DNA from 3 places in the Paenibacillus sp. NPDC057886 genome. Region 3 is predicted to be linked to each of the others. Evidence: predicted binding sites of a transcription regulator. Region 3 holds the regulator's gene; each other region holds the start of a gene.
The links. Region 3 encodes Rex, which represses fermentation and respiration genes when NADH is low (regulators of the CRP and FNR family bind a similar motif). Its sites were predicted from a motif close to TTGTGAAATATTTCACAA; they were not measured.

Region 1 (10,698 bases), 230 kb from region 3:
GAACTGCATTTGTTTCCCGATCTTCATCGCAGATACGCAACAAGCAATCCCGTAATCGTCTCCGTAGATCGGACGCATCAGATCATCATTTTCATACTGGATGGAGCTCGTTTCGATGGATACTTTTGTACAGTATTGTTTGAACGCTTCCGGAAGCTTGGTGGACCAAAGTACCGTCAGGTTCGGCTCAGGTGCAGGACCCAGATTGTTCAGGGTGTGCAGGAAACGGAAGCTGTTTTTCGTAACACGGGTTTCTCCATTCACGGACATGCCACCGATGGATTCAGTTACCCATGTTGGGTCTCCACTGAACAATTCATTATAATCCGGCGTACGCAGGAATTTGACGATCCGCAGTTTCATAACAAAATGGTCAACCAATTCCTGAGCCTGTTCTTCAGTTAGCAAGCCTTCTTGCAGATCACGTTCCATGTAAATATCAAGGAAAGAAGATACACGTCCAAGCGACATCGCCGCACCATTTTGCTCTTTGATTGCAGCCAGATAACCGAAGTAGAGCCATTGGAACGCTTCTTTTGCGGTTGTGGCTGGCAAGGAAATATCGAAACCATGCATTTCACCCAGTTGTTTCAATTCTTGCAATGCACGAATCTGCTCGGACAGTTCTTCACGCAGGCGAATGACATCTTCATCAATTACGTCAACTTCAAGTGCATTCAGTTCGCCTTTTTTATTTCGAATCAGGAAGTCCACGCCATAGAGAGCTACCCGGCGATAGTCACCGATGATCCGGCCGCGGCCGTAAGCATCCGGCAGACCGGTTATAATCCCTGCTTTACGTGCTGCACGCATTTCGGATGTATAAGCATCAAATACGCCCTGGTTATGTGTTTTACGGATGTTCGTAAATATATCAATGACGCCTTGAGGCATTTCAAAACCATAAGCTTCACAAGCATCAATCATCATGCGAATTCCACCGAATGGCTGAATGGAACGTTTGAATGGAGCATCCGTTTGAACACCAACAATCTGTTCTTTGGATTTATCCAGATAACCTGGTTGGTGAGAAACAATCGTCGCTGGCGTATTTACGTCAACATCGAGTACCCCGCCGTTATCGCGCTCTTTTTTGGTCAGATCGGATACGATATCCCATAACTCTTTCGTATTCTGAGTTGCACCTGCAAGAAATGCTTCGTCGCCATAGTAAGGAGATAAGTTGTGTGCCAGAAAATCATTCACATCTACGGATTTCGTCCATGTTCCTTTGGTAAAGTTTCTCCAGCCTGTTTGTTGTTTGACATCTTTTTCGATCACCGACATAGTAATCCCTCCACAAATTTGGATTTCCGGACACATGACAGGATGCTTCACTCGTCTCATCTGTGCCCAGAGCCGCGATTAATGTGATAAATTTCACATGTAAGCCGGAACATGTTCTCTCTACTTGGGAACCGGAACCGCGGATGAATGTTTTTCTTACATTTTCAGTATACGTCTTGGCTCTTTCATCATCTGTGATTTTTATCACAAAGTTTGTGACCATCCTCACTCCACCTGTGCTGTGTCAAGTTGAACCCTAAATTATTCACACTTAGCCACTACGCGGGCAGAACAACTTCCGATCAATGTTCAAACCCGATTTCCCCGATCGAACAATAAAATTTAAAAGAAAGGATATGTACACTGGCCACTCCAAGGATAGAACAACCTTCCGATCGCTGTTACCCCCAGATTTTTTTGATTCCCTTTTAAAAAGGTAAAATCCGGGGATAAAGGCGAGCGCTATCGCTTCTTCAGGTTTTTTCTCTCCTCTACGTTATCGTGTACATGTATGGTTCAAACTATATAGCATAGAAGGTTAAAATCGTGCTTGAAAGCGAACGCTTCGCTTCTTCAGTTTTTTCTACCCTCTCCGTTATGGTGTGAAAACCTGGTTCAAACGGCTACTGCAAGGATTCCGTTATACCTTTTTTTACAAAAAAGACGGCAATCGGGGCTCCCCTTACGGGGAACCCTGACTATATCTGCCTAAATCCTGCTGTTGCTTTAATTGTTATTCAAACTTGCCGTAGAAAGCGTTGCGGTATACATCTGCCAGTTCAGTCACCAGCGGCAGTTTTGGATTGGCTGTTGTACATTGGTCCTCGAATGCACGGTCTGCCAGATAATCCACATGTGCTTCAAAGTCTTTGGCATCGAATCCGATTTCCTGGAACGACTCTTCAATACCCAATGTTTTGTTCAGTTTGCGAATGGCATTGATGAGGCTGGTCACCCCTTCTTCTGTCGTACGAGCAGGCAATCCCAGAATGCGGGCAATTTCGGCATAACGCTCATCTCCCACAAAGTGCGAATATTTCGGGAACGATGCAAATTTGGTCGGTTTTTTCGCATTGTAGCGAATGACGTGTGGCATCAGGATCGCATTGGTACGTCCATGTGCGGTGTGGTACTGACCGCCCCATTTGTGTGCCAAGCTGTGGTTAATGCCCAAGAACGCGTTGGCAAAAGCCATACCTGCAATCGTCGAAGCATTATGCATTTTCTCACGAGCCAGTTTGTCACCTTGCAGCGCCGATTGCTCAAGATATTGGAATACCAGCTGGATCGCTTTGATCGCGAGTCCATCCGTGTAATCATTCGCCATGACGGATACATATGCTTCAATGGCGTGAGTCAATACGTCCATACCTGTATCCGCAACAGCGGTTTTAGGCAGAGAGTATACGAATTCTGGGTCTACGATGGCTACATCTGGTGTTAACTCGTAGTCTGCCAACGGATATTTGGTATTCCCTTGATTTTTGTCCGTGATAACCGCAAACGATGTTACTTCCGAACCTGTGCCCGAAGTTGTCGGGATGGCTACGAATTTCGCTTTCACGCCGAGACGTGGATATTTGTAGATCCGTTTGCGGATATCCATGAATTTTTGCTTCAAGTCGTTAAAGTCTGTGTCTGGATATTCATAGAACAACCACATCGCTTTGGCAGCATCCATCGGTGATCCCCCGCCGAGTGCGATAATGCAGTCTGGCTGGAAGCGGCGCATCATTTCCGTACCGCGGTCTACCGTTGTTGTGGATGGATCGGGTTCTACATCAGAGAACACTTCAATGGCTACCGGCATTTGACGTTGACGCAGATAGTGCTCTACTTTTTCCACATAACCGAGTTTGACCATCATGGCATCCGTAATAATGGCTACACGTGTGATGTCCGGCATTTTGGCAAGATACTGTGTTGCACCTTTTTCGAAATAGACTTTGTTCGGCACTTTGAACCACTGCATATTCACGGTACGGCGAGCCACCCTTTTCACGTTGATTAAGTTCACAGCGGTTACGTTGGAAGAAGTCGAGTTCCGTCCATACGATCCGCAGCCCAATGTCAGAGACGGCATGTTGGTATTGTAGATGTCACCGATGGCGCCGTGTGTGGATGGTGAATTCACGATAATCCGTCCGGTTTGCAGACGATCTGCGAATTTGCCAATGACTTCTTCGTTCGTCGAATGAATAACGGAGGAGTGACCCATGCCGCCAAAAGCAACCACTTCTGCTGCACGCTCAATCCCTTCAGCTGCCGTTTTCACTTTGTAACAAGCCAGTACCGGACTCAGTTTCTCAGCTGACAATGGGAACTTCGTGCCCACCCCTTCAATCTCGGCTACGAGAATTTTGGTGCCAGCAGGAACCTCGATCCCGCACATTTGCGCAATGCTGACTGCAGATTGACCAACAATCGCTGGGTTCACCGCACATTTCTCAGCGTTAATCGCACCTGCGGTCAGTTTCGCAGCCTCATCCTTGTTGACGAAGTAACAACCGTTAGCGATCATTTTCTTTTTCACCTGATCGAAGATCGGTTCTTCGATGATGACTGATTGCTCGGAAGCACAGATCATGCCGTTATCAAACGATTTGGATAAAATCAGATCCGTTACCGCTTGGTTGATATCTGCACTTTTCTCAATAAAGCAAGGAACGTTACCCGGCCCTACGCCCAGTGCCGGTTTACCACAGCTGTATGCGGCCCGTACCATGCCTGATCCGCCTGTTGCCAGAATGAGCGCCACATCATTATGATTCATCAGCGCGTTTGTACGATCCATGGAAGGATCATCAATCCACTGGATACAATCCGCTGGAGCACCATGCTTCACTGCAGCTTCCATTAGAATTCTAGCCGCTTCCCGGCTACAGTTCTGTGCAGATGGGTGGAAACCGAAGATGATCGGGTTACGCGTTTTGATGGAAATCAGTGCTTTGAACATCGTGGTGGATGTCGGGTTCGTTACCGGGGTAATCCCCATGATGATGCCGACAGGCTCCGCAATTTTCTGGAAGCTTTCGTATTCGTTATCTTCAATAACCCCTACTGTTTTGTCATATTTGATGCTATGATACACATATTCTGTTGCAAATATATTTTTGGTGATTTTATCCTCATACACACCCCGGCCTGTTTCTTCCACGGCCATTTTGGCGAGCATCATATGTTTGTCCAGACCTGCCAGCGCCATCGCTTGCACGATGCGGTCAATCTGTTTCTGATCCATGGACATGAATGCTGCATGTGCTTTATTCGCTTTGTCAATTAACGTTTGAATATACTGACCTGCTGTCGGTTCTTTTACTGGGGCGACTTCGTTCTTTACAGCCATCTCCCTCATCCTCCTAAAGGTTCGTATTGGTTTGTCTCTCTTCTTTACATTCACATCGTACCATGGGGAATGGGTTAATTATGTGATTTTTTTCACAAAGTATAACAAATTTAATTTAAGTTTTTTAGTGTCCCTCACTTAGCCATTTAGTCTTCCTATTAAAACTATAGGGCTGTCAGATTCATCCTCCCCTTTATAAAGTGAATTTAATCACAATGTTTGAAATTTCGCCATTTTTGCCCCCTTTCCATGCCCCTCAAACGGCAAGATAAGGTATATACTGAACTTAAAAATTGAACCACCGCAATTTGTACCGTCCTTCCCGGCCGAGAGATGACCCTGATCAGGACGGCAACGGTTTGCGGCGAACCACGGGGGCCAGTCCAAGCTGCAGAAGGCCGTCCGATGGACACAAAGGGGAGATAGACTTATGAGAGAACAACTGAGTGTACTGGAAAAACGCGGAAATACCAACTGTTTCTCGGAAGCGAATTTCAACCATCTGCTCGTAACGATGAAGGACAGAACCTATCCGGAAGGAACCCATCTGTATTGGGAAGGAGATGTCTCTGACAAACTTTATTATATGAAACGGGGTCGTGCCCAGATCACCAAATCCACGGATGAAGGCAAGGAACTGATCATGTACATGTATCAATCCGGTGATATGATTGGTCAGGCTGATCCGTTCTTCGGATCGAAACACAGCTTTTCTGCGGAAGTGCTTGAGGACAGTGAGATCGGTGTACTGGAGCACAAAGACCTGGAGATGCTGATCTGCCAACATTGTGACTTTGCGATCGACTTTATGAAATGGATGGGCATCCACCACCGGTTAACCCAGACCAAATTCCGTGATTTGATGTTATATGGCAAACCAGGCGCACTCTGCTCCACGCTAATTCGCTTGTCCAATTCCTATGGTGAGCCTCATGGAGAGCATGTCATGATTCATAAAAAAATAACGCACACGGATCTGTCCAACATGATTGGAGCGACCCGTGAAAGTGTCAACCGCATGTTAAGCGATCTGCGCAAAAAAGACGCCATTGAATACGACAACGGCATGATTGTCATTAAGGATCTGCACATGCTGCAGGGCATCTGCCACTGCGAATTGTGTCCTAACGAGATTTGCCGAATCTGACGTTTTCCCGTCTTGTAATCACCTAATATACAAATGAAAAAAGCCCATCTTCTGAGACGAAGATTGGGCTTTTGTTATGCTTAAGATACAGTAGTCAACTCGAGCTTTACTGCATCACGTGGATTCAACTTCATGTCCAAACCGTTTTCCATCAGTTCCTTGTCATTCACCATGATCATCCAGCGTTGGTTCATCCGGGGAATTACATTTTCAACGGAAACAACGAATTTGTTGTTCTCCGACATTCTTACAATCCCACTGGACTTCAATACATCACGCACAGTACATTCCTGAACATACACCCCGGCATATTGACGATTGAGATTTGGCATAATATTTCCACCGCTCACCTTGAGTAATGTTGTTTGGTAAACAACATCGTCTCCCCCACTGTCAGCGGCTTTTACATATATGATCACTTCATCTTTGACATGAAGCTCCATGTCCCAATTTTCCGGGTCAATATCCTTGCCATTCAGTTTGACAGCCCAGCTAAGGGAGGAATCGAGCGAAACTTCCCCAACGGATTGGATCCGCTTGCCATCTGCCGTAAAATCGACAAGTCCACTGTTCAATAGTGCTTTCTTGAGCGTCAGACCTTCACTAAAATCTCTCTTAATGGACTTCGTTGCGTCAGGCAAAAAAGTACTGCCATCCACTGCCACAGTAATAGTATTTTGCGATTCGTTCTCTTTGACGATTGGCTGTTCGGAAGGCTGTGTCTCGCTACACCCGGCTAATATAACCAGAATAAGCAGACATATACCTATGTAACCGGGGATTCTCTTCTTCATGTAGGTAACACCACCCTGCGTAAAATCATTCACCCTGTTGTCCATAACCTTTATTATGGCACAAAATTCATGCAAAAAAAGTGTCAATGCCGTTACTTTTCATCCAGCAGCGTCCATAACTGGTTTGTACAACAACACAAAGAGCCTGCAAGCAGGCCCTTTGGCTCCGAATTATCATTAAGGTCTATTGAGTAGCATGGTTACTGAACACAAGCCTGCATGTAGGTGCGGCCTCCGTCTCCATCCTTCAGATATGGATTGAGCCCAAAGAACTGTTCCTCCGACACATAAACGCCTGTCAGCAAACGCCCTTCAAGTAATCCACCATCCACCTGTACACAGAATGAAGGTGCATCCACATATTCCTGGTAGAGCGGAATCTGACCAGATGAATGGTGTACCTTGGATGCCTTGCCCTGCTCATGCAGCGGCCGTTCAGAGAAATAGGTAGGTACAATATAACGGGCAATCACATCCAGCTCCTGTACAGTGTAGAAGGTGTCATCACCCAGCCAAGGTGCGAACAGACGGATCTTCTCATACTGTGACCATACAATCGCCTGAATCAGCATCTCCGCTTGGACAAAACGACCTTCGCCCACATCCAGATACACACGTTCTTCATGGAAGGTGGCTTCGGCTTGAACCCCGAAATCGGGTTGTCTCAGTTCACATCCAATACATTTCCAGCCTCTTGCTGTCTGAATCCATTTTTGCAGTACCGCCGGAGCCATTACTTGACCATTGTTATTCGTGGAATGAGTCTTCGCTCCTGTAACATCATCCTTAACCGACGGGGAATTTGAAGTTCGTTTAAATAACTCCGCAGCTTTTTTGTAGATCAGATGTACCTGGATGGATGCGCTCTCAAGTTCTGCAATATCTTGCTTGCCGTAGCGTACTTCACGGGATAAGCTTTCTTCTCTCATGACAAGTGGCCTCCTCGCTCCGGCCGCCTGCGGCCATTTTATTTACAATTATACTACAACTCACGACAACATGTGCAGAACCCTTAAGACAAAAACTCCTGATTTCCACTGGAAATCAAGAGCCTTTATCCCATCAGTTCACTTTGTTTGAGCCGGGGAAGGTGTTACTAATCAACCCACTGCTCTGCCCAGTCTTGAATTTGATTCATAACGGGCTGTAGCGCCTTGCCTTTCTCTGTCAGTTCATATTCAATACGAACTGGCGTCTCCGGATAGACATGGCGGATCAGAATTCCTTCGCTCTCCAGATCCTTCATCCGTTCCGACAGCATCTTATCACTCATCGATGGAATCAGGTTGGAGATATCCTTGAATCGCTTCGAACCACTCATCAACGTTTGAATAATCAGACCGTTCCAGCGCTTACCCAGAAAAGAAAACGCCGTCTCAAAGCGCGGACACATCCGCAAATCTTGGCCTTCCACATTAATCACCTCTTTAGAGATCACTCAACTTACGTTTAGTTAGTATATTTCATAATAACATATTTAAGTCTGAAAGAAAACGTCTGCCGCTAAAAAGTTAAAATTTTAGAGGCATAACTCAACTTCGATGATACAACTCAGTATACATCACATGGGACATAGGAACCATGGGAAAATATCGTCTAACTCCCATGTAGCTATCTTACCCAAAAAGAACCCAGCTGCCACAGTCATAATCGACTTGGAGAAGGGTTCCCTGGTATACCATTTATTTCATGTGTTTACACAGCCAATTTGCGACCTATACCAGCACGTTACCAAGTGATCTTACAGGTTCGCTGAAGCCGTATTCCGGCTTAACATTGCGCGCAGGATATGCCCACTTCACTCCATTGCTGATCACTTTTAAAATTTCCGGATTGTAGAAGGTCGGGTACGTTTCATGACCTGGACGGAAATAAAAGATTTTGCCTGAACCGCGGAGGAACGTACATCCGCTCCGGAATACTTCTCCGCCTTGGAAATTACTCACAAACACTAGCTCATCCGGCACTGGAATATCGAAGAATTCCCCGTACATTTCTTCTTTTTCCAGAATAATCTTACCATTGATGCCCTCGGCAATCGGATGGGACGGATTCACACACCAGATAATCTCCTGTTCATTGGCTTCACGCCATTTCAGATCACAACTTGTGCCCATCAGCGCCTTGAATGGCTTGGAGAAGTGACCGGAGTGCAGCACAATCAACCCCATACCATCCAGGACCCGCTGTGCAACCTTTTGTGAAATCTCGTCGCTCACACGATCATGCGCCATATGTCCCCACCATATAAGCACATCTGTAGAATTCAGCACCTCATCACTTAATCCATGCTCAGGCTGATCCAGTGTTGCAGTGCGAATGGCAAAGCCTTCGCCTCCCAGTCCGTTTGCCAACGCCATGTGCAAACCGTCTGGATAGACTTCCCTTACTTCATCGTGAATTTTCTCATGGACAAATTCATTCCAAATGGTGACGTTAATCATATTCAATTTCCCCCTAGTGTAACTCTAAACCCACCACATATCTCCCAGCGGTTCCTCAATCAACACTTGTTGGAGATTTTGCACAGCTTTAGAGAATCCTTCTTCTACCGACATCAGACCATCTTCGTGTTCAATACTTACGACATAATCATATCCGACCAGACGCAGGGCGCTAATAATATCAGCCCAAGTCTTGTTATCGTGACCATAACCGACCGAGCGGAATTGCCAAGCACGATCAAGCATGTTTGTATAATCCTGCATATCCGTTACACCATATTTATTCACGTTAATTGGATCAATAGTTGTATCTTTCGCATGGAAGTGATGAATCGCGCCTTCACGTCCCAGAATGTGGATCGCTTGCACCGGATCAATCCCTTGCCACCACATGTGGCTTGGGTCCAAGTTGGCGCCAATCACTTCGCCTGCTGCTTCACGCAGTCTCAGCAAGGTAGCTGGTGTATGCACCGAGAATCCACCGTGCAGCTCCAGTCCCACTTTCACATTGTGATCTGCAGCGAATTTGCCCCACTCTGTCCAATAAGGGATAACTTTATTGTCCCATTGCCATTTAAGAACTTCCTGGAAGTCATTCGGCCATGGTGCAACGGGCCAGTTCGGATATTTGGCATCCTCATGGTCTCCCGGACAACCGGAGAATGTATTTACAACAGGCACTTCCAGTTTCTCAGCCAGTTCTACCGTCTTCACGAAATCATCGTGGAATCCTTTCGCAATATCCTTTTGTGGATGAAGCGGGTTACCGTGACAGCTCAATGCACTGATGGTCAGACCACGGGATTCTACTGCATTTTTGAAGTTTTTCAATGCTGTCGGGTTGCTCAGAAGCTCATCCGGCTTACAATGAGCATTCCCTGGATGTCCACCTGTTCCGATTTCTACTGCTTTCAAGCCTTTGGATGCAACATAGTCGAGTGCATCTTCCAATTTACGTCCTCCGAATAGTACCAAAAATACGCCGAGTTTCAAGTGCGATTCCTCCCTAGATTAGATATCATATTAATTGCTATTTTTATGAACAATGAACTGCATAAATATACCGTTCAGATCACATGATTGTACCATTATTGTGGAAAATCAAGAGCTATTCTATCCTGAAATTAAACGTAAGAATACTGGTTATTTCATTGGAAATGAGATCCGGTCGGTTATTCGAAATAAACCGCTTTGCCTGTCTGAGCAGACTCGTAGATCGCTTCAAGAATCTGAGTAACCACGATAGCTTGCTCAGGTTTTACAACAGGATCTTTGTCTTCCACGATCGCTTCAAGCCACATTCTGGCTTCACGATCCGCTTCATTTTCTGCACTACCGGAATAAAAAGCAACTCCGCCTGCGTCCAGATCTACCTTGGTTTCAAACAGACGACTGCGTTTCTCGCCATTGATACGCAGACCATCCTGCATATCCGCGCCACCTTCTGTTCCACAAAGCAGTGTTTTGGCTTCGCCAAACTCAGCAACGTTCAGCGCCCAGCTGGATTCGATAATAATTGTAGCCCCATTCTCCATCGTCACAAAGCCGAATGCAGAATCCTCTACCTTGAATTGTTCCGGGTCCCACGGACCAAAAGCATTGGCCGCATTCTCACGTTGACCCAGCTTGTGGAAAGTTGATCCCATTACACTCTTCGGCTTGTAATTATCCATCAGCCAA
Region 2 (10,698 bases), on a different contig from region 3:
AATGGAAGCTCCTGCTCCTGCAAATTTGACGAGTGGATCATACAGCCCGAACGCATCCGCAACCGCACCAGCCACAACAAGTGTACTCATCGTATGTGCAGGAGTCAGTTTGACACCATCCATCAGAAGCTGTCCCACAACACATATCAAACCGCCAACAATAAATGCCCATAAAAACTGCATCCTTTATCCCTCCTTTTCTATGGCTACGGCATGCGCAATACAAGGAATGCTCTCGCCTTGCTGGTACGAAAGTGGAGACAACAATGCACCGGTAGCGACCACCAATACCTTATTGAGTTCACCCTTTTGCATCCGGTTCAAAATGTGACCGTAGGTCACGGTCGCTGAACATCCGCAGCCACTTCCTCCAGCCACAACCTGAGGCTGCTTTTCCAGGTTATATATCATCAGGCCACAATCATTGAAGACAGTTTGTTCCATTGGAACACCCTCTTTATGCAAAAGCTCCTTAACGATGGGCAATCCCACCGAAGCCAGATCCCCAGTCACAATGAGATCATAATAACCGGGTTCCAAGCCTGTATCCCGGAAATGCGAAACAATGGTATCCGCTGCCGCAGGAGCCATCGCAGCCCCCATGTTAAACGGATCTTTAATGCCCATATCCATAATTCGGCCAATTGTCGCTTTGGTGACTACCGGGCCCTGACCCGTACGGGATATCACACTACACCCCGAACCCGTAACGGTATACTGGGCATATGGCGGCTTCTGGGAACCATACTCTGTTGGATAACGAAATTGCTTTTCCACCGTACAGTTGTGACTCACCGTACCTGCCAGTACATAATCCCCTGCACCCGAATCCACAATGAGTGAGGCTAAAGCCAACGTTTCCATAGAAGTTGAACAAGCACCAAATACCCCCAGATAAGGTACACCCAGCTTACGGGCCGAAAAGGAACTACTGATAATCTGGTTCATCAGATCCCCGCCAACAAAGAACTGAAGCTCTTCCTTCGTAATATTGGCATTGATCAACGCCATCTGGGAGGCCTGTTCGAGAAGCTTGCGCTCTGCCTTTTCCCAAGTCTTCTCCCCAATCTCCAAATTGTCATATACATAATCGAAATCAGATGCCAGAGGCCCTTGGCCTTCATCCGGCCCTACGACTGCCGACCTGCCGATAATGCGTGGACGGTTCTCAAATTGCCAGGTTTGTTGGCCCAAGCGTTTCATAGATGTCCACCTCCGAAGCCGAGAATGGCGTATACGATCCCCACGATAAAGGCAGCAACGACACCAAACACGATGACTGAGCCTGCCAATTTGAACATGTTGGCACCAACTCCAAGCACCAGTCCCTCGGCACGATGCTCCAGTGCTGCCGAGCACATCGAGTTCGCAAATCCGGTGACAGGTACAGCCGTCCCTGCACCAGCCCATTGCGCCATTTTATCGTAGACACCGAGACAAGTCAGGATGACTGAAATGAGGATCATGACCGCAACGGTTGGACTGGCAGCTTCCTTTGATGTCATGTCAAACCCGGCCATAAACGCTTCCTGAATAGCCTGTCCAATGACGCAAATCAATCCGCCGACGAGGAATGCCTTAATACAGTTCGCCCAGATTGGACGGGCAGGCTCATGTTTTTTGGCGACTTTTTTATATTCCTGTTCACTGATGGACAGGGATGATGATGATTTTTTTCCGCTACCCTTAGTTTGAGCTGGCAAGATACAGAACCTCCCTTGTAATGAAAATGAGCCAACAGATGTGACTGCATGTACTGTGTGTAATCCTGTATTCATTGTTTGTTAAGGTTGGGAAAGTTATGTATCCGGCGAAAGACAGCATTTGTTTCCAGCACGTTGAAGCAGCTGAATCAGATGAGTCGCTCAGCGCCGGATCAGAGGTCTGGTGAAAATTTATAAATAAAGCAGAATGATCACGAGCAAAATAAAAAGGACGATACATAGCATGGTTTCATTGCCTTCATCGGGTGGCCTCATCTATTGTCCCAGCTCCTTCCTGTTGTCAGGCAAGTGAAATGAGGGGCTCATGGAATACAGGTTAAGCCAAACGGTTCCTCACTCTATGCATATTCAATGAAGCTGCTTGGCGACTGTGTTTGGTGCGGATTGAATGACCCGATGAATCATCAAACGAGCAAGCAATTATGCCTGAGATACGTGACATAACCATGGACAATTACTTGCGCAAGGTTCATACTGTAGTGTGACCAGTGGTTAAATAAAACGTTCTTCCCTTCCGAAGAACAACAGTCCGGCAGCCGTTCTGCTGAGACCATATCTACATACAAGCAGAGGAGTTGTCGACACATGAATCAAAAAACGTTGGAAATGTTTCGTACGTTAACGGAATTCCCTTCCGTTTCCGGGTTTGAACGCGAGCTTCGCGGATGGATGAAAGAACAAATGTCTCCTTATACGGATGAATTTGTCCAGGATCGCCTGGGCAGTCTTTTTGGTGTATTGCGAGGAGAGGCGTCCGGACCCAAAGTCATGGTTGCAGGTCACTTCGACGAAGTTGGCTTCATGACCACAGGCATTACGGAAACAGGCATGATCAAGTTCCGTCCGCTCGGTGGATGGTGGAGTCAGGCTGTGCTGTCTCAACGTCTGGAACTCATCACTCCGGAACGCCGGATTACAGGGGTTGTCGGTTCAACACCTACGCATTTACTGGATGAATCCCAGCGCAATAAACCGGTTGATCTTAACCATATGTACTTGGATATTGGTGCGGACAACCGTGCAGAAGCAGAATCTTGGGGCATTCACCCAGGCATGCAGATCGTACCGATCTGTGAATTCACACCGATGGCCAATCCGAAGAAAATTATGGCAAAAGCCTGGGATAACCGTTACGGGGTAGGACTTGCACTTGAGCTGGTTGAAGCATTGCATAAGGATAAATTGCCAAACACCCTCTATTGCGGTGCAACAGTCCAAGAAGAATTGGGACTCCGTGGTGCACGCACGGCTGCCAATCTGATTGAACCGGATATTTTCTTTGCACTGGACTGCAGTGCCGCGAATGATATGACAGGAGACAAACAATCATTCGGACATATTGGACAAGGCGCTTTACTGCGTATCTTCGACCCGGGCATGTTCACCCATCGCGGTATTGTTGAATATGTTCAGGACACAGCATCATCCAATCAAATCAAAATGCAATATTTCATCTCTCCTGGTGGTACGGATGCCGGAGCGGTTCATTTGAGCGGCATCGGTGTACCTTCCACGGTAATTGGCATCTGCGCCCGTTACATTCATACCTCTTCTTCCATTATTCATACGGATGACTATGATGCTGCAAAAGAGTTGCTCGTAAAACTGGTGAAGGGTCTGGACCACACAACCATGAATACCATTATTGAAAATGCTTAGGCATTAATCTTACGCAGGTTACCGAGATCCCCCTAACCTTTTGGTTCAGGGGATCTCTTTTTATTTTATAAACTAGATTAATAGTCAGAACATTTATAGAAAAACAACATAATATACGATAAAGGAACAATTCTGAACAGCGGGGGATCTGTGATGGCAGTAGGAAAAAACAGAAAATCAAATAAATCATCCAACAAAACAAATGCTGCAAACGCCCTGCTCAACGGAAACCTAAACGGAAAAAAACTGGAATTTATCGTTGCAGCATTACTAGTAAGCGGAAAATTAAGAGTAGATAATGTTACGTTATTTCGAGAAGCAACATTGGTTGTCGCTTTAACCGGAAAATATAAAACCCTGCAAAATCTCACACCAACCAATACAGATAAACTTGTGGAATTTCTGAACCAGAATGGGGATATGACGTTGGATGATGTTATGAAAGCATTTCAGCAAAAAATGAATTCCTAGATATCATGAAATGAGGTAGGGATAATGTCTGACTTTGACGGAACTGGCTTCGCCGAGCTGTTGATTGTTGTGATCCTTGTCGTTTTGTTTGTGTTTGGCTCTACGGATATTGAAGGGCTGTCGAGTACGCCGACACAAACCTGAAACAGGCCAAACCCGCTTTACATTGCAGAGGCATTACATGAACAAGAATGGCATAACCGGAAACGCCAGTCCTTAAATCCAGGACTGGCCGTTTGGTGTTACAAAAATAAGGGGGAGAACGCAATCCAGGCTAGAATAAGAGCCAGCACAATGCAAACATTTTCCACAACGGCCCCATGTTTGGTGCCTGTACTCATGAGATTGATCCTTATACGCCACTTGAGTGGTGGCAATGGACGAATGCCGCGATTCGTTAACGAATCAGCCAATAGATGCATGACATAGGCTGTACCTCCCGCTACCCAGATCTCTGGCCCCTGCAGATGAGTTGTACTGTAGAGCAATCCAGCCCATACCGCGGTCCCATATAATGTGTGGGTTAACCCTCTGTGGGTTAACGTGGTACACAGCATTAACAGACTGCCCGCAATTAGATTCCATGGTGCGAATGCATGGCCATAGAATACAAGTCCCAATCCGATCGCAAACATCAACACTTTGCGCAGGGAACGGGACGGCAGGAAAGATACCATAGCAATCAGAATAGCAAGCAGCAGATTCCATGGTTTCGCCTGAACATAGAAGTACACAAATACGGCGACAGGCAGCAGGATTGTCTGTAAGAGCCGAATGAGGCTGTTCGGCAATGCCTTGGATACCAGTAGCGAATTAGGCTCATCAATGTCCGGCAGCAGCGAGCCGATCAGGGCCACGGTAACCGCAGGGGCAGTAACGGGCATGCCGGCCAATTGCAAAACAGAGAGGGATACAGTGGTCCCGATAATCAGGTGGGATCTTCCCATCATGGTGCAAAAACTTCCTTTCGAAGAAATAGGGAACATAAACGTCCACTCCAGATATTACAACGAAAACAATATAAGAACAATAGTTCGCATTCCTTATTTCATTTATATTTATACCTGTTTCCATCCTTATTTACATTTATATTTATGAAGAGATAAAAAATAGATTCCCTGACAGGGATCACACTTTAAATTTGTGATGCCTCTATCGCTATTAGTGAAATTAATCACATTAAATGTCAGCGTTGAACGGTATGATTCAAATATAAACCACTAAAAATGATGGTAATGTAAAGTGTCCATTTAAGGAGGCATACACAAATGAACGGAAATAAGGAAAAACTGGTTATCGTCGGTAACGGTATGGCAGGCATCAGTACTGTTGAACAAATCTTAAAATTGAGCTCGCGGTTTGACATTACTGTCTTTGGCACAGAGCCCTATCCCAATTACAACCGGATTATGCTGTCCTATGTATTAGAAGGCAGCAAAACAATTGATGATATTGTGCTCAATGATCTGCACTGGTATGAAGATTATGGTATCACTCTTCATACGGAGACAACCGTATCCAGAATTGATTCCGAGACCCATGAAGTCGTAACTGCGGAGGGCGCACGTTTCCCTTATGACAAACTCATCATCGCTACGGGCTCCCGTTCCTTCATTCTTCCCGTACCGGGTCATGACAAACTAGGGGTCGTTGGATTCAGGGATATAGCAGATTGTAACGTCATGCTGGAAGCCGCGAAACAATATAAAAAAGCCGCTGTCATTGGAGGAGGTCTTCTCGGCCTCGAAGCTGCCAAAGGCTTGGTACAGCTCGGCATGGAAGTCACAGTCGTGCATCTGATGGAGGATCTGATGGAACGCCAGCTCGACCCGCAGGCGTCCGCGATGTTAAAAGCCGAACTTGAGCGACAGGGCATCCGGTTCAAGATGGGCGCACAAACCGCAGAGCTTCTCGGTGGCGAACGGGTAGAAGGTATTCGTTTTGCGGACGATTCTGTGTTGAACACCGATTTTGTTGTCATGGCGGTAGGCATCAAACCCAATACGGGTGTAGCTCGTGAAAGTGGCATAGAAGTTAACCGAGGCATTGTGGTAGATGACTATATGCAAACTTCACTGGATAATGTATATTCCGTCGGAGAATGTACCGAACATCGCGGTGTATGCTACGGCCTCGTTGCCCCACTATTTGAACAGGGCATGATTCTGGCCAAACATATATGCGGTGTTGAGACAGCTCCTTATGAAGGTTCAGTGGTATCCACGAAATTGAAAATTTCGGGCGTAGACGTCTTTTCGACCGGTGAATTTATCGACAGTCCTGAACATACGGTCATTGCACATAAGGACGACTGGAAACGCACATACAAAAAAATTCTGCTTCGGGATAATATTATGGTTGGCGCTGTACTCTTTGGTGATATTACGGATTCTGCCGAATTACAGAAATTGATCAAACAACAGGCTGAAATGACAGATGAACTGTATGCTTCACTGATGGGTACAGGCTGTGGTGGGCATAAAAAAGCCGCATCCGTGGAAACCATGGCAGAAGACGAAATTGTCTGTGGATGTAACGGGGTAACCAAAGGAACCATTGTCGATGCCATCACGAATGAGGGATTGACCAGCGTAGACGAAATCAAAGCCTGTACGGGTGCAACCCGCTCCTGCGGCGGCTGCAAACCGGTTGTTGAACAGATTTTGCAATATGTGCTTGGAGACAACTTTACAGCGGGTGCCAAACAGGGAATCTGCGGTTGCACCTCCCTCAGCCGGGATGAGATCGTAGCCGAGATTAGACAAAAAGGATTGCAAACGACCAAAGAGGTCATGCATGTCCTGGGTTGGAGCCAACCCGAAGGGTGTTCCAAATGTCGCCCGGCAATTAACTATTACCTTGGCATGATTGCACCAGATACCCATGTGGATGAAAAGGAATCCCGTTTTGTCAATGAACGCATGAACGCCAATATTCAAAAAGACGGTACTTATACAGTTGTACCGCGCATGTATGGCGGAGTCACCACTCCGGAAGACCTGAAACGAATAGCCGACATTTCGGTCAAATACGATGTAAAAGCCGTCAAAGTGACTGGAGGTCAGCGGCTGGACCTGATTGGAGTCAAAAAAGAAGATCTGCCCAAAGTCTGGGCTGAATTGGATATGCCTTCAGGCTATGCATACGCCAAATCGCTGCGTACAGTCAAAACATGTGTCGGCTCACAATTTTGCCGCTTTGGCACGCAGGATTCCATGGCGATGGGCGCTCTACTGGAGCGCAAGTTCGAACGTCTGGATCTGCCTGCCAAGTTCAAATATGCCGTGAACGGTTGTCCTCGTAACTGTGCGGAGTCTTGTACGAAAGATATCGGTATCGTCGGCAATGACGGCGGCTGGGAAATATTTATTGGAGGCAACGGTGGCATCAAGGCCAGACTGGCTGACTCCCTGTGCAAGGTGAAGACCGATGAAGAATTAGTTGAGCTTTGTGGAGCGATCATGCAGCATTATCGGGAGACAGCCAACTACCTGGAGCGGACTTCCGAATGGGTGGAACGTGTGGGTCTGGAACAGATTCGAGCCGTTGTTGTCGATGACGTGAAAGAGCGTAAGTCGCTTATGAAACGAATCGAATTCGCTCTTGAGCAAGTAGAGGATCCTTGGAAAAAAGCACTGCGTAACGAGGAAGGCCAGAACAAACTTTTCCATGGCATAGAAGTTTCTGCTCGGCCATAGTCCCCTGTCTCGGCCATTATGATATATCTTTGATTCTGTAACGTAATCTGAAAATGAAGGAGAGGTTTATATGACAACACAGCAATCTGCCATCTACTATCCTGCGGGAGAGATCGAAGAATTCCTGCCGCAGATTGGCAGGGTGGTTGAGATTAAAGACCACGAACTGGCTGTATTTCGTACCTCGGATGGCACCATCTTCGCCGCAGAAAATAGAAATCCTCATCCCAAGGGTGGACCGCTGGCGGAAGGGATTGTCTCCGGGTATTATCTGTACGATCCACTGTATGATTGGAAAATTGACCTGAACACAGGTCTTGTTCAGGCCCCCGATCAGGGACAAGTGCAAGTGTATCCCGTGAAGATCGAGAACGGGCAGGTCTGGATCGCTTTATAGCTATGTAAAATGTTCACTGTCAACGACAGATGCACCATAATGGGGGAAATCGTCATGTATACATCAAATGTTGAAGGAATTATTGAAGCAGCGGTTAAAAAACGAGATCAAATGAACGCAAGCCTGCCACGTTACATGGTTGCGGCTTTAATGGCTGGCGCATATGTAGGCCTTGGCATCATTCTGATATTCAGTATCGGTGCCCCACTACTTGCTGCTCAGTCCCCACTGCAAATGATGCTGATGGGCATGTCTTTTGGACTCGCCCTCACACTCGTCATCTTTGCCGGATCGGAGCTATTTACAGGTAACAATATGTTCTTTACAATGAGCACACTAGCTGGCCGGACTACTGTTCGGGATACACTCAAAAACTGGGGACTTGTCTTCCTTGGCAACCTGATCGGTGCCGTTCTGCTCAGTCTGCTCATTGTGGGCAGCGGTCTCTTCAAGACGGCGACACCGGAACATCTGCTGTTTGTCGTTTCTGCCAAAAAGATGGCCGCTCCCGTTAGCGAACTTTTCTTCCGTGGCATTCTCTGTAACTGGCTGGTCTGTCTGGCGATCTGGATGGCGGCCCGTTCAAAAGAAGATATTGCCAAACTCGTCCTCATCTGGTGGTGTCTGTACGCCTTTATCGCGAGTGGATATGAGCACAGCGTCGCCAACATGACCTTGCTCTCCTTGTCCTGGCTGTTGCCAAACCACCCGGATACGATTACTCTGGCAGGCTGGATGCATAATATGATTCCGGTCACGCTCGGTAATATTATCGGTGGTGCGCTGTTTGTCGGCATGGCGTATTGGTTTGTTTCGCCCGTGAGGAAGAAAGGATAGCCTAATTCCCAACGCAAAAACCATCATTGCTCTCTGATTCTACATTCAGGAGGACAAGATGGTTTTTTGCTGTTTAGCGATTCGACTTCTACTTTACCTTCGACTGCATCAGGGTTAATCCGGAGTTGACATAACCAAGTTATAATTAGTGCATACTTAACTAAAAAAGGATGATTGCACACATGGGAATTCATACGTACTTTAGATCACTCAACGATCTCGAACGCATTATTCGTACCCCGGGAAAATTCAAGTTCGAGGAGCACAGCGTATCCGCCCACTCCTGGAAAGTTGTACAGTATGCCAAAACACTTGCCGATATTGAAGAACAGCATGGGGTCGCCATCGATTGGAAGAAGCTGTACGAGATCACCAGCAGTCATGATTATGGCGAAATCTTCATCGGTGATATCAAAACACCAGTTAAACATTATTCACTAGAGCTTCGTTCGATGCTGCAGCAGGTGGAAGAAGGCATGGTTGAGCATTTTATTAACGAAAACATTCCTGAAGAATTCCAGCCCATTTTCCGCAGACAACTGCGTGAAGGCAAAGACAACTCTGTCGAGGGACTCATTCTGGAAGTGGCCGACAAAATGGATCAGGTGTACGAGGCGTTTGCTGAACTGCAACGTGGCAATACTGAAAAGGAATTTATCGTGATGTACCGATATGCCCTGATCAAAATCAAAAATATTGACCTCCACTGTGTACACTATTTCCTTGAGCAGATTCTCCCTGACATCATTGAGGAAGGCAACCGTTCCCCATTTGATATCCGCCAAATCACGGAAGATGCTTTGTCACAATAATCAGCTCCAGTCATTGTGGTTCTTCAAGAACCATGGACAGGGCTTTTTTTCGTTATTGTAACCTTTGGCGATACTCGCTGGGATACAGTCCTGTCTTGTTTTTGAAAATACGGCTAAAATAATGGGAATCACTATATCCCACCGCCCTACCTACTGTCTTAATATCCATATCTTCAAAGGCCGCGAGCATGCGCTTTGCTTCGTTGATTCGAAGCCCTGTCATGTATTTGAGCGGGGTTTCACCCGTCACCTTTTTGAAACACTTCCCCAGGTAATCCACACTAAAATGCATTTGTCCTGCCATATCCTGCAACGTAATTTCATGCATATAGTTCTGTTTCACATACAACTTGACTGCCTCTGCAATGTCCTCCGGCTTCACCTGTTCATCCAGCATTGCACTGACATGTGCCAGCGAATCCCCTGCCTTGCCAAGTTTTAATTCCATTGCATCCAGCAGCGACCGAAGCTGTTCTTCCGTAAGGGGTTTAAGCAGATAATCCTCTACCTTGTAACTGATCGCCTGACGTGCATACTCAAACTCATGGTGGCCGCTCAGGATCACGATCTTGACATGCGGATAGGCAAAATACAGATGTTTCGCCAGTTCCAGCCCATTCATTACTGGCATCTGAATATCGGTAACGACCAGATCAGGCACCATTTGCTCAATCAGTTCCAATGCTTCCTGTCCATTCCTAGCTTCACCTATAACCTCAAACCGGGTGCCCAGCTCGCTGAATTTCCGGGATACGTTGCGGCGAATTAACGCCTCATCCTCCACAATAATGGTTCTATATGTCATCGACATGAGTTTAACTGTGCTCCTTTCGAATGGAACCGCCAATCGTAATGCTGACGCCGCCAGAAAGATGATTCGAAATATGCATATGTGCCGCGGAACCATACCATAATTTGAGTCTGATCCAGATGTTTTTCAATCCCATACCGTTGATCTCAAGTTCTGGCATGCGCTCCCATTCCTGTGATTGTTGTATGTACTGCTGGATGAGCGTGAGCGCCTCGGGTTCCATGCCAGGTCCGTTATCTTCGACTGTCATTTGCCATGTCTCCTGCACGGTGTCCAGTTCTCCAATGAT
Region 3 (10,698 bases):
TATTGTGAAAATGAAAAAATATAAGCAGGACGGCGTGCCGCTTAGTATGATTACAGCTTACGATTATCCGACTGCTCAATTGGCCGAGGAAGCAGGTATCGATCTTATTCTGGTTGGTGATTCACTGGGAAACGTGGTACTGGGTTTTAACTCCACCTTGCCTGTTACGATCGACGATATGGTGTACCATACACGCTCTGTAGTACGTGGTGCGGGAAATACGTTTATCGTGGCTGATATGCCCTTCATGACGTACCATGGCAGCCTAGACGAGACGCTTAAAGGTGTCCGTCGCCTAATGCAGGAAGGTCATGCACAAGCGGTCAAGATGGAGGGCGGTCTCGAAATCGCGGATACGGTAAAAGCGGTTGTGCAAGCCGGTGTACCTGTACTTGGACATATCGGGCTTACACCGCAATCCGTGAATCAAATTGGCGGTTATCGTATTCAGGGCAAGGATGCTGCAGATGCCAAACGGCTGATGGACGAAGCCAAGGCGCTTGAAGCAGCCGGAGCTTTCGGCATTGTACTCGAACTGGTCACTGAAGAAGTGGCAAGAGCGATCTCGGAAGAACTGTCTATTCCTACGATTGGTATTGGCGCAGGTAGAGGGTGTGATGGTCAGGTACTGGTATTCCACGATGTGGTTCAGTATGCTTCCCCATACACGCCAAAACGCTTTGTCAAATCGTATGGAGACGTAGGTACATTGATTCGCAATAGCATTGAGTCCTATGTGAAGGAAGTCAAGGACCGCTCATTCCCGGCAGAAGAGCATGTATTTACCGCTGCTGACGGCGTTCTGGATCAATTGTACGGACATCGCAAAGGAAAGGTGGAGACGAGCGTATGAAAGTGATACGGACAATCGCAGAATTAAGACAAGAACTTAGCTTGAAACGTCAGTCGATTCAGTCCAGAGAGTCTGTTGTAGGACTTGTGCCTACAATGGGATTTCTTCATGAAGGCCATGCAAGTTTGATGCAGGCGGCCAAACAACAAAGTGATATCGTGGTTTTGAGCATATTTGTAAATCCAATTCAATTCGGTCCGAATGAAGACTTTGACAGTTATCCTAGGGATGAAGCCAGAGATGTGGAAACTGCACGAGCAAAAGGGGTGGATATCGTATTTATTCCCTCTGTTGAAGAGATCTATCCACAGCCTACACAAACGACCGTATCGGTTTCTCGTTTAACGGATCGCTTATGCGGTGCATCCCGTCCAGGGCATTTTGACGGAGTGACTACGGTCGTCTCGAAGCTGTTTAACATTGTACAACCGCAGCGTGCATTTTTTGGCATGAAGGACGCACAGCAGGTAGCTGTGATCCAGCAGATGGTTAACGATTTGAACATGGCGGTTGAGGTTGTACCTTGTCCAATCGTTCGTGAAAGTGATGGCTTGGCGCTTAGTTCCCGCAATGTGTACCTCAGCACAGAACAGCGTGAGGAAGCACTTGTTCTGTCCAAGGCACTGCGTGAGGCACAGGAAGCTGTTGATGCAGGTACGGCGATGACAGCAGCGGATATCCGCGGTATATTGCGTCAGAACATTGAACGTTCACCAATGGCCGTGATAGATTATGCTGAGATTCAGGCTTTTCCAAGTCTGGATCCACTTGCTGATCAGGAAAAAGTTCATGGTCGTGACGATCTGTTGATCGCACTGGCAGTAAAATTCGGCAAAACAAGATTGATTGACAATATAAGGCTGCAAAAATCGGAGGTGCTGTCCCATGTTTAGAACACTAATGAAATCCAAAATTCACCGGGCAACCGTTACGGAAGCAAACCTGAACTATGTGGGTAGCATTACCATTGATGAAGATCTGATGGAAACCTCTGATCTGATGGAAAATGAGAAAGTGCAAATTGTAAATAACAACAATGGCGCACGTCTGGAAACCTATGTCATTCCAGGTCCACGTGGAAGTGGAGTGATCTGCTTGAATGGAGCAGCAGCTCGTCTGGTACAGCCTGGAGATACCGTCATTATCATTTCATATGCGATGATGTCTCAAGAAGAGGCAAATAATCACAAGCCTACCGTTGTATTTGTGGATGGACAGAATAAACCTGTGCAAACGATGAAGCACGAAGTTCATGCGACGATTATGTAATCGACTGGTAAGGGGAATGAAAACGACCCATTCTACAAAAAATGAGTACAGGTCACTGCACTAATCCATTTTTTCAAGGGTGGGGATGCATCGATGTTCCAGCATGTTTTCGCAGAAATGAACGACATGTTAGATGAAATTATCAAGCGCTACCCTTCTGCTGAAGGCCTAAGCAAACAGGAATTACTGCAAAAGTGGAATTTGCTGAAGCGGATGAGTGACGGGATGATTGATGAGTGGCTGATGTTTGAAGAAAAAATGAGCCAGGTGAGGGAAAGGGAACTGGATAAACCCGCTTCACTCGAACCTGAACAGGAAGCTGTTACTGCATTGCCAGAACTGCACCTGGAGTGTTTCAGTCGCGGTCAGGGATATTTCAAACTGCAAATGTACCCGCAGGCGATTATGCAATTTTCTAGGGTTGTGACCGACTATCCTGAAAGTGCATTGACTCGTTTTTACCTGGCTCTTGCTCATCTTAACCTGGAACAAACTGAGGAAGCCGGAATACACTTGCAGCGGATTATGCATCTGAACGGTTCGCCGAGATTGAAAGGACTGGTATGTAATGTCCTGGGCTGTATCGAGGCCAAGCTTGCGAACCCTGATGGTGCATGTTCACTATTTGCGCAGGCGCTTCAGTATGACCCGACGTTGACCGAACCGCTGTATAACATGGAAGCCTGTCGATTAAACAGCGGAAAATTGCAATATGCAAATCAGCTGACTACCTTAAATTAAGGGCTATTCGGCGGCATAAAGACGGTGTTCCCTCCTCTGGCATAGCGGCGGGGACACCGCTTTTTTTGTCAGTTAATTTTCAAATGCCCTTTTTTTTGCTATGCTGTAACATAGACTGGAATGGAAGGGACCGTACATTGCAATGAAATTTGCCGTATTGGATTTCGAAACAACCGGCACGCAGTCCGACGGTGAGATTATACAGGCCGGACTTGCCATCATAGATCATGACTACAGCATAACTCAAATATATAGTTCTTATGTGAACCCAGGTGTACCGATTCCTCCGTTTATTACGGGGTTAACCGGTATTACTGATGAAGATGTGGCGGATGCTCCCTCATTGGAAGAGATGATGATGGAGATGGTTCCGCTGCTTGACGATGTTGTTCTTGTTGGGCACAACGTTGCTTTTGATTTTCATTTTCTTCAAAATGCACTCGATCGCTGCGGTTACCTGCCGTTTACCGGACGGATTCTGGATACGATTGATTTCCTGAAGATCACGTTTCCGTCACTGGGCTCTTATCAACTCGGTTATGTGTCTTCAGAATTCGGATTTCAGCATGACCGCCCTCATCAGGCTGACAGTGATGCACTTGCGACAGCTTTTGTCTTGCTGAAGTGTCTAGATGAGCTGCGTGCATTGCCTCTGATCACGATTCAGCGCCTCAGTGACCTGTTTGCCCCGGAAGACAGTGACTTGGGTTGGTTCTTCGACGGAATGCGTACTGAGAAGGAAGCAGAGCCAATTCAGGATCTGGATGGTCATACGTATTACCGCCAGCTCGCCCTGAACGTGAGTGACTGGACCGATATAGGCTCACCTCGTGATGAGCGTGAGGGTAATCCGCTGGAAGGTGTAAGTTTTGAGCAGTTTATGGATCAGGTTAGAGATAACCTGAAGGAGACACTGGACCATTATGAGGAGCGTGAGGCGCAAACTCAGATGTTCAGCAGTGTACGACAAGCTTTGGATGAAGAGAAACATCTATTGATTGAAGCTGGAACAGGTACAGGCAAATCACTTGGTTATTTGCTGCCTGCCATCTATGAAAGTGTGAAACAGGAACAGAAAGTCATGGTCAGCACACATACCATCAACCTGCAGGAGCAATTGAGAGAGCGGGATATTCCTATGCTGACCCAAGTGGTTCCGTTTCCGTTCAAGGCAGCGGTGTTCAAAGGACGTGGGCACTATCTGTGTCTGCGTAAGTTTGAGCATAAAATCAATAAACGTGAATTTGCTACACCCAAAGAGGATTATTTTACAGCGGCTCAGATGATTGTCTGGCTTACTCAGACGGAGACTGGAGACGACGAGGAGCTTAATCTAAGCGGGCGTGGAGGAGACTTCTGGGAGACGGTACAGAGCGAGTCTGAATCCTGTCTTGGACGCTCCTGTCCTTGGTTCCGCAAATGTTTCTATCATCGGGCCAAACATGAAGCCGGGCTGTCCGATATCGTCATTACGAATCATTCGAAATTGTTTACGGATGTCAAAGCAGCACATCAATTGCTGCCGGCCTACGAAAGTCTCGTCATCGATGAAGCACATCATCTGGAGGATGTAGCAGGTAAACATCTTGGTCTTCATATGAAATATTTCACGTTGGTTCATACACTGACCCGACTGTTTAAAGATAGCCGTAATGGCCAACTGCCTATGCTTCGTTCTCAATTGTCGGGTCATGAAAATTCGGTACAGTGGGGCTCCATGATTGATCAGATGTTCCCGCTTGCGGTCGAAGTCAAGGAGATATGGGATCGACTAAGCGATACCTTGTTTGGCCTGCTGCCTGAACGCAGCGATGCTTCTCCAGGCGAGACAGGACAATTCTCTCTTCGACTGAAGCCTTCGCAAAAACCAGCCAAATGGCAGGAATTGCAGGATGTTGAGAACCAAATCTATGTAACCCTAGGCGATTTGATTCGTAAAGGCGACAAGCTGCTGCTTGAAGTGAAAGAAGATCAGGATGATTATCAGTCCGATAGTCTGATTACGGATATTTCAGGTCTGCTCAAGGATTTGGCAACGATCAAGGATAATCTGCGTTTCTTCATGCGGATGGATGATGCCAATACCGTGTACTGGATGGAGGCTAGCGGCCAGTTCCGCAGTAAATCACTGCAACTCTATGCTGTTCCTGTCGATGTCAGTGCACAATTGAAGGATATGTTCTTTGATAAAAAGAAAAGCGTTGTGCTTACATCGGCTACGCTCTCCGTTGACAAGTCATTTCAATTCATGATCGAACAGCTGGGCTTGCAGGAAGCTGCCGAGAATAACCGTCTGTTAACGTCTATGCTACCGTCACCGTTCAATTATCGCGAACAGGCTCTGCTCGTCATTCCGCGTGATTTCCCAAGCGTGAAGGGCAGTGTAGGCGATGCCCACTTTGTGGATATGCTCGTGCACTCGCTCGCGGAAACGGCTATCGCGACTCGTGGACGCATGATGGTGTTGTTCACTTCCTACCGCATGCTGCGCCAGGTCTATGACCCGCTCAAGGAGGCCTTGTCAGGCAATGATATCTCTTTGCTGGGGCAAGGGGTGGACAGCGGCAGCCGTTCCAAGCTTACACGGCGCTTCCAGGATGCAAAAGCGACGGTGCTTCTTGGCACAAGCAGCTTCTGGGAAGGGGTGGACATTCCTGGAGAGGCTCTGACCTGTCTTGCGATTGTCAGACTGCCGTTTCAGCCACCGAATCATCCATTAGTCGAAGCGAAGAGCGAGCTTTTGCAGCAGCAGAAGAAAAACCCGTTTATGAAGCTGTCAGTGCCACAAGCCGTCATACGTTTCAAACAGGGATTTGGCAGACTGGTTCGTACAGGCAAAGACAGAGGCATTGTGATTGTATACGATACACGCGTTATTGAAGCGTATTATGGCAAGTACTTTTTATATTCATTACCTGGTCCCAAGATGGAGCACATGCTCACAGAGCAGATGGTTCCACGCATTTCGGAATGGCTCGAGAGACCGACCGAAGAACAACAATAACAGATACCCTCTGTAGCTTGCATTATTGCAAGACGCTACTGATTGGCGGTAAAATTGAGTAATATCCTCCATTCGTTTCATGGATATGCTAGTAAAGCCATTAAATAAGTAATTTAAGCAATTATCCAATATATAACAAGGAGCATCCTGTTTGATTTACTAATCATTTTGCATCGTTTTAGACAGGATGCTCATCTTTTCATCTATCTATCGTGGCCTTGGTAAGGGGGAGCAATATATGAAATCAGATAAAATTTCGGAAGCCGTGGTGCGTAGATTGCCTGTTTACTTGCGTTATTTGAATGAATTGCATCAGCGCGAAGTCAATACGGTTTCTTCACAAGAACTTGGACTGAGGCTGGATTTGAATCCGGCCCAGATTCGTAAAGACTTGGCTTACTTTGGTGACTTTGGTCGTAAAGGGATCGGGTATGACGTTTCATATCTCATCGAGAAAATCCGTCATATTTTGAAAATAGACCAGCAGATTAATGTGGCTCTTGTCGGAGCAGGTAATTTGGGACATGCCTTGTCCAATTACAATGCCTACCTCAAAGACAACATGAAGATCGTCGCTGTATTTGATGCCTACGGTCCGAAGATTGGGAGCCAAATCAACAGTCTGACGGTGCAGCCGATGAATGAATTAACGGATTCGGTCAAAAAGGATAACATTCGTATAGGTATTATCACGGTTCCGGATACGGAAGCCCAAAATGTTGCAGATCAGCTGATTGAGTCAGGAATTGAAGCAATCCTGAATTTTGCGCCAACGATCCTGAAGACCCCGCCGCATATTCGCATTCATCATGCCGATTTTACGACGGATCTGCTTAGCCTGGCTTATTACTTGGAGAATGGAAAGGACGACGAGGAAGATGACGACAAATAGATGGGTAATTCACAACGGCAAATTTGCCGTGAGTGAGGGTACGGAGTGGAACGTGGTTCAAGGTTTTATGGTTGTCGAGAATGACAAGATTGTGCATATTGGTGAGACTTTGCCGGAAGGAGACGAAAGTCTGACAAAGGTGGACGGAAAAGGACTGTTCTTCTTGCCGGGTCTGATCAATACGCATGGTCACGCGGCCATGTCGCTTCTGAGAGGCCACGGAGACGATCTGGCGTTACAAGTATGGTTGCAGGAGAAAATGTGGCCAATGGAAGCCAAAATGACGTCTGAGGACGTATATTGGGGCACATCCCTATCCGTGCTTGAAATGTTGAAGGGCGGAACAACAGCTTTCCTGGATATGTATGATCATATGGATCAGGTAGCGAAAGTGGTGGAACAATCCGGCGTTCGGGCTGCTCTGGCACGTGGGGTAATCGGACTTTGTTCAGAAGAAGAACAACTGCGCAAGCTGGAAGAATCCGCAGCATTTGCCCGTCAATGGAATGGACAAGCAGACGGAAGAATTACAACCGTAATCTCCCCACACGCGCCTTACACTTGCCCTCCGGATTACATAGAGAAGCTGGTACAGGTTGCTCATGACCTGAATCTGCCTTTGCATACACATATGTCTGAGACGCTTCGCGAAGTGGAGCAGAATGTGGCTGATTACGGACTGCGTCCGGTCGCACATCTGGAGAAGCTAGGATTTTTCTCCCGTCCATCTCTGGTTGCGCATGCGGTACATCTGAATGATGAGGAGATTGAAATTCTCGCACGGCATGATGTAGCAGTTTCCCACAATCCAGGCAGTAACCTGAAATTGGCTTCGGGTGTTGCACGTGTACCTGATCTGCTGAAAGCAGGCGTGACCGTGTCCCTGGGAACAGACGGACCAGCAAGTAACAATAACCTGGATATGTTTGAAGAAATGAGACTGGCTGCGTTGATTCACAAAGGTGTGTCTGGTGACCCTACCGCAGTGCCGGCAGGGGAAGCGCTTCTGCTTGGAACTTCGTATGGTGCCAAATCCATATTCCTGAACAATGCAGGCGCATTGCAAGCAGGCATGAAGGCTGACTTCATCGCGTTGAACATCGAGCAAGCCCATTTCTATCCGCATACGGATCTGATTTCCCATACGGTCTACTCGGCATCGGCCAAAGATGTGGAGCATGTGTGGGTGGATGGAAAACAAGTGGTTAAACATGGCGAATGTCTTACAATGGATGAAGAGCGTATTCTGCGTGAGTCTCAACTGGCATTTGACAGTCTGCTTGCCCGTTAATTACAAGGACAGCAACGTCATAGGGAAAGGAAGTTCGGCTTTTGAAGAAAAAAAAGAAGTGGATATGGATTTCGCTGCTGCTCCTGGTTCTGATTCTGTTTGGACTTCAGCGTTATTATGTCTATGTTACCCAGGATCAACGCAAGGAAGAGGCGTTGGCCATACAGGCAGCCCAGGAACAGCTGGGGATTACGTCCCACGAAGAGCTGCGTAAGTATGTCTGGGGGCAGAAAGACGGCGGAGACAACATATACTGGACCCTGATCGGCAAAGATAAGGATAACCAGGATGTCATGGTATGGATTAAGTTTGATGAGAATAACAAACCTGTGACGGGAACCAATGCGGTGCACGGTGAACTGTTGAAGAACGGCATGAATGAAGCGCAGATTCGAAATCGGTTCAGCTCTGAAGTTCCAGGTGGGGAGATCAAGCGAATCATGCCAGGCGTTGTGAATGGAATCTATGTATGGCAAGTGTATTATAACGATGATACTCACAACTATTATCGGTTTTACCGCTTCAGTAACGGGGAACAGGTTGACCTGGTCTATACGATTCCGAATAGCTAGCATGAGCAGACGTATTATTGTTTGAAAAGAATACATTAAAGAACCGGCAGACGGAAACCCGACTGGACCGGTTCTTTGACGTATTTTCTTGATCGTTTTGGATTTGAATAGTTAAAATTAATAATTTATTCATATTTTCGCCTTAGATATTGTATATACGATGTGATATACTCAAATATGTATTCAAGGATACATCATGCACAAATAAATCCTGTTAGGCACATCACAGGACATTACGTACCATATTCATATTCTTGCCTACAAGTTATAGGATGGGACAAAATTTAGGAGGGGTAACTCACTTGAAGATAAAAGTATTGCCTATTGCTCTGACTGCCGTCATTTCAGCCGTTGTGTTGTTTGGAGGTTGGTTTGTGTATCGTCATGTGGCTGTGCAAAGCCCAATTGAAAAGATGGTTACCCAGTACGATGGAGTCAATGATGTTCAATTAACTATTAACCGCAATGATGTACAGTTGAAACTCGATTTGCAACCGGATGTTGATCTGGGCAGGTTGGTACAATATATTCACAAAGAAGGACAGACCTTGATTGGCACTCGTTCGTTGAAACTGGATGTCGTGGATCATTCCAACGAAGCGCTAGAGAGCTGGTGGGGAAGTGCCATGTTTACCGTAGCTCAGGCGATGGAGAACAAGCAATACACCGAGATTACACCGACCTTATCTAAAATGGCTACAAATGGGATCAAGGTAAATACAGCCATGGATGACAATAATGTTTATGTCAGTCTCAGAGATGGAGATGCCAGCAAGTTTATTATTTTGCCGCGTGTGCCCGGTCAGATAGGAGTGTGGCCTAATGCCTAAATGGACGAAAGAAATTGCCATTGGATTTGTACCCGTATTGATTATCTTTCTTGCTTTTATCGGTGTAAACATGATTCCCGTTCTGATCGCTGCAATGCTTGTGGGAGCTCTGCTGCTCATGATGCAAATGCGTGGTGGAATTACGGTTGGAGCAGGTCAGGAACGAAAACGCAAGAAAAAAGGACCTTCCAAGCTGACTTTTGAAGAAATCGGTGGTCAGGAAAGTGCCAAGCAGGAACTGAGGGAAGCGCTTGATTTTCTCATTCGGCATGAGGAAATTCAGAAATTTGGTATCCGTCCTTTGAAAGGTATTCTGCTCACTGGCCCTCCAGGAACAGGTAAAACCTTGATGGCCAAAGCTGCTGCTCATTATACGGATTCTGTTTTTGTAGCTGCTTCAGGCAGTGAGTTTGTTGAGATGTATGTTGGTGTAGGTGCAGGCAGAATACGGGATTTGTTCCGTGATGCAAGAACACGTGCCGCTAAAGAAAATAAGGAAAATGCCATTATATTTATCGATGAAATTGATGTGATCGGTGGAAAACGGGAAGGTGGACAACAGCGTGAATATGATCAGACGCTGAATCAGCTGTTGACGGAAATGGATGGCATATACTCTTCCGACACACCGCGCATACTCGTGATCGCTGCTACGAACCGAAAAGAAATGCTCGACAGCGCATTGACACGTCCAGGACGTTTTGACCGTCATATTCAGGTAGACTTGCCGGATAAGAAAGGCAGAAAGCACATACTGGAGCTGCATGCAATCAATAAGCCTCTTATGGAAGGGGTCAGCCTTGAGAAGACAGCAGAAGAATCTTATGGATTCTCTGGGGCACAGCTGGAAAGCGTGATGAACGAAGCTGCAATTTACGCGATGAGAGACGGGCTGCTCAACATTGAACAGCGTCATCTGTCCCTTGCGATTGATAAAGTAATGATGGGTGAGAAGACAGACCGCGAATCGAGCGTGGAAGAGAAGAAAAGAGTCGCTATTCATGAATTGGGACATGCCATCATGGCTGAACTGGTTCGTCCTGGCAGTGTAAGTCAGGTTGCTCTTAGCCCTCGTGGACAGGCCTTGGGATATGTACGTCATAACCCGCAACAAGAGCAATTTCTGTACACGAAGCGCTTCCTGGAAGAGCAGATCATGATTGCCCTCGGAGGTGCAGCAGCGGAGGAAATGTATTACGGTGGACGCAGTACAGGATCACGCAATGACTTTGAACAAGCAACAAAT

Region 1: the regulator Rex is predicted to act here: its motif matches at 4,714-4,731, upstream of adhE (bifunctional acetaldehyde-CoA/alcohol dehydrogenase).
Region 2: the regulator Rex is predicted to act here: its motif matches at 5,017-5,034, upstream of nirB (nitrite reductase large subunit NirB).

Annotation. Positions count from the first base shown of each region.
Region 1 covers NZ_JBHVMZ010000004.1:634,105-644,802, forward strand. Annotated here, with positions in the region: gene pflB (formate C-acetyltransferase) at 1-1,287, opposite strand, end outside; gene adhE (bifunctional acetaldehyde-CoA/alcohol dehydrogenase) at 2,021-4,633, opposite strand; gene ACFVQB_RS17195 (Crp/Fnr family transcriptional regulator) at 5,064-5,780, shown strand; gene ACFVQB_RS17200 (hypothetical protein) at 5,861-6,574, opposite strand; gene ACFVQB_RS17205 (hypothetical protein) at 6,775-7,503, opposite strand; gene ACFVQB_RS17210 (winged helix-turn-helix transcriptional regulator) at 7,671-7,967, opposite strand; gene ACFVQB_RS17215 (ThuA domain-containing protein) at 8,290-9,018, opposite strand; gene ACFVQB_RS17220 (sugar phosphate isomerase/epimerase family protein) at 9,043-10,011, opposite strand; gene ACFVQB_RS17225 (Gfo/Idh/MocA family protein) at 10,191-10,698, opposite strand, start outside.
Region 2 covers NZ_JBHVMZ010000006.1:246,647-257,344, reverse strand. Annotated here, with positions in the region: gene spoVAE (stage V sporulation protein AE) at 1-183, opposite strand, end outside; gene spoVAD (stage V sporulation protein AD) at 187-1,203, opposite strand; gene spoVAC (stage V sporulation protein AC) at 1,200-1,703, opposite strand; gene ACFVQB_RS21320 (M42 family metallopeptidase) at 2,310-3,383, shown strand; gene ACFVQB_RS21315 (hypothetical protein) at 3,537-3,854, shown strand; gene ACFVQB_RS21310 (metal-dependent hydrolase) at 4,097-4,804, opposite strand; gene nirB (nitrite reductase large subunit NirB) at 5,123-7,552, shown strand; gene nirD (nitrite reductase small subunit NirD) at 7,623-7,949, shown strand; gene ACFVQB_RS21295 (formate/nitrite transporter family protein) at 8,004-8,786, shown strand; gene ACFVQB_RS21290 (YfbR-like 5'-deoxynucleotidase) at 8,969-9,598, shown strand; gene ACFVQB_RS21285 (response regulator transcription factor) at 9,651-10,409, opposite strand; gene ACFVQB_RS21280 (cache domain-containing sensor histidine kinase) at 10,414-10,698, opposite strand, start outside.
Region 3 covers NZ_JBHVMZ010000004.1:404,732-415,429, reverse strand. Annotated here, with positions in the region: gene panB (3-methyl-2-oxobutanoate hydroxymethyltransferase) at 1-853, shown strand, start outside; gene panC (pantoate--beta-alanine ligase) at 850-1,746, shown strand; gene panD (aspartate 1-decarboxylase) at 1,739-2,122, shown strand; gene ACFVQB_RS16060 (tetratricopeptide repeat protein) at 2,216-2,863, shown strand; gene dinG (ATP-dependent DNA helicase DinG) at 3,006-5,867, shown strand; gene ACFVQB_RS16050 (redox-sensing transcriptional repressor Rex) at 6,106-6,759, shown strand; gene ACFVQB_RS16045 (amidohydrolase) at 6,746-8,050, shown strand; gene ACFVQB_RS16040 (cell wall elongation regulator TseB-like domain-containing protein) at 8,092-8,622, shown strand; gene ACFVQB_RS16035 (hypothetical protein) at 8,925-9,452, shown strand; gene ACFVQB_RS16030 (AAA family ATPase) at 9,445-10,698, shown strand, end outside.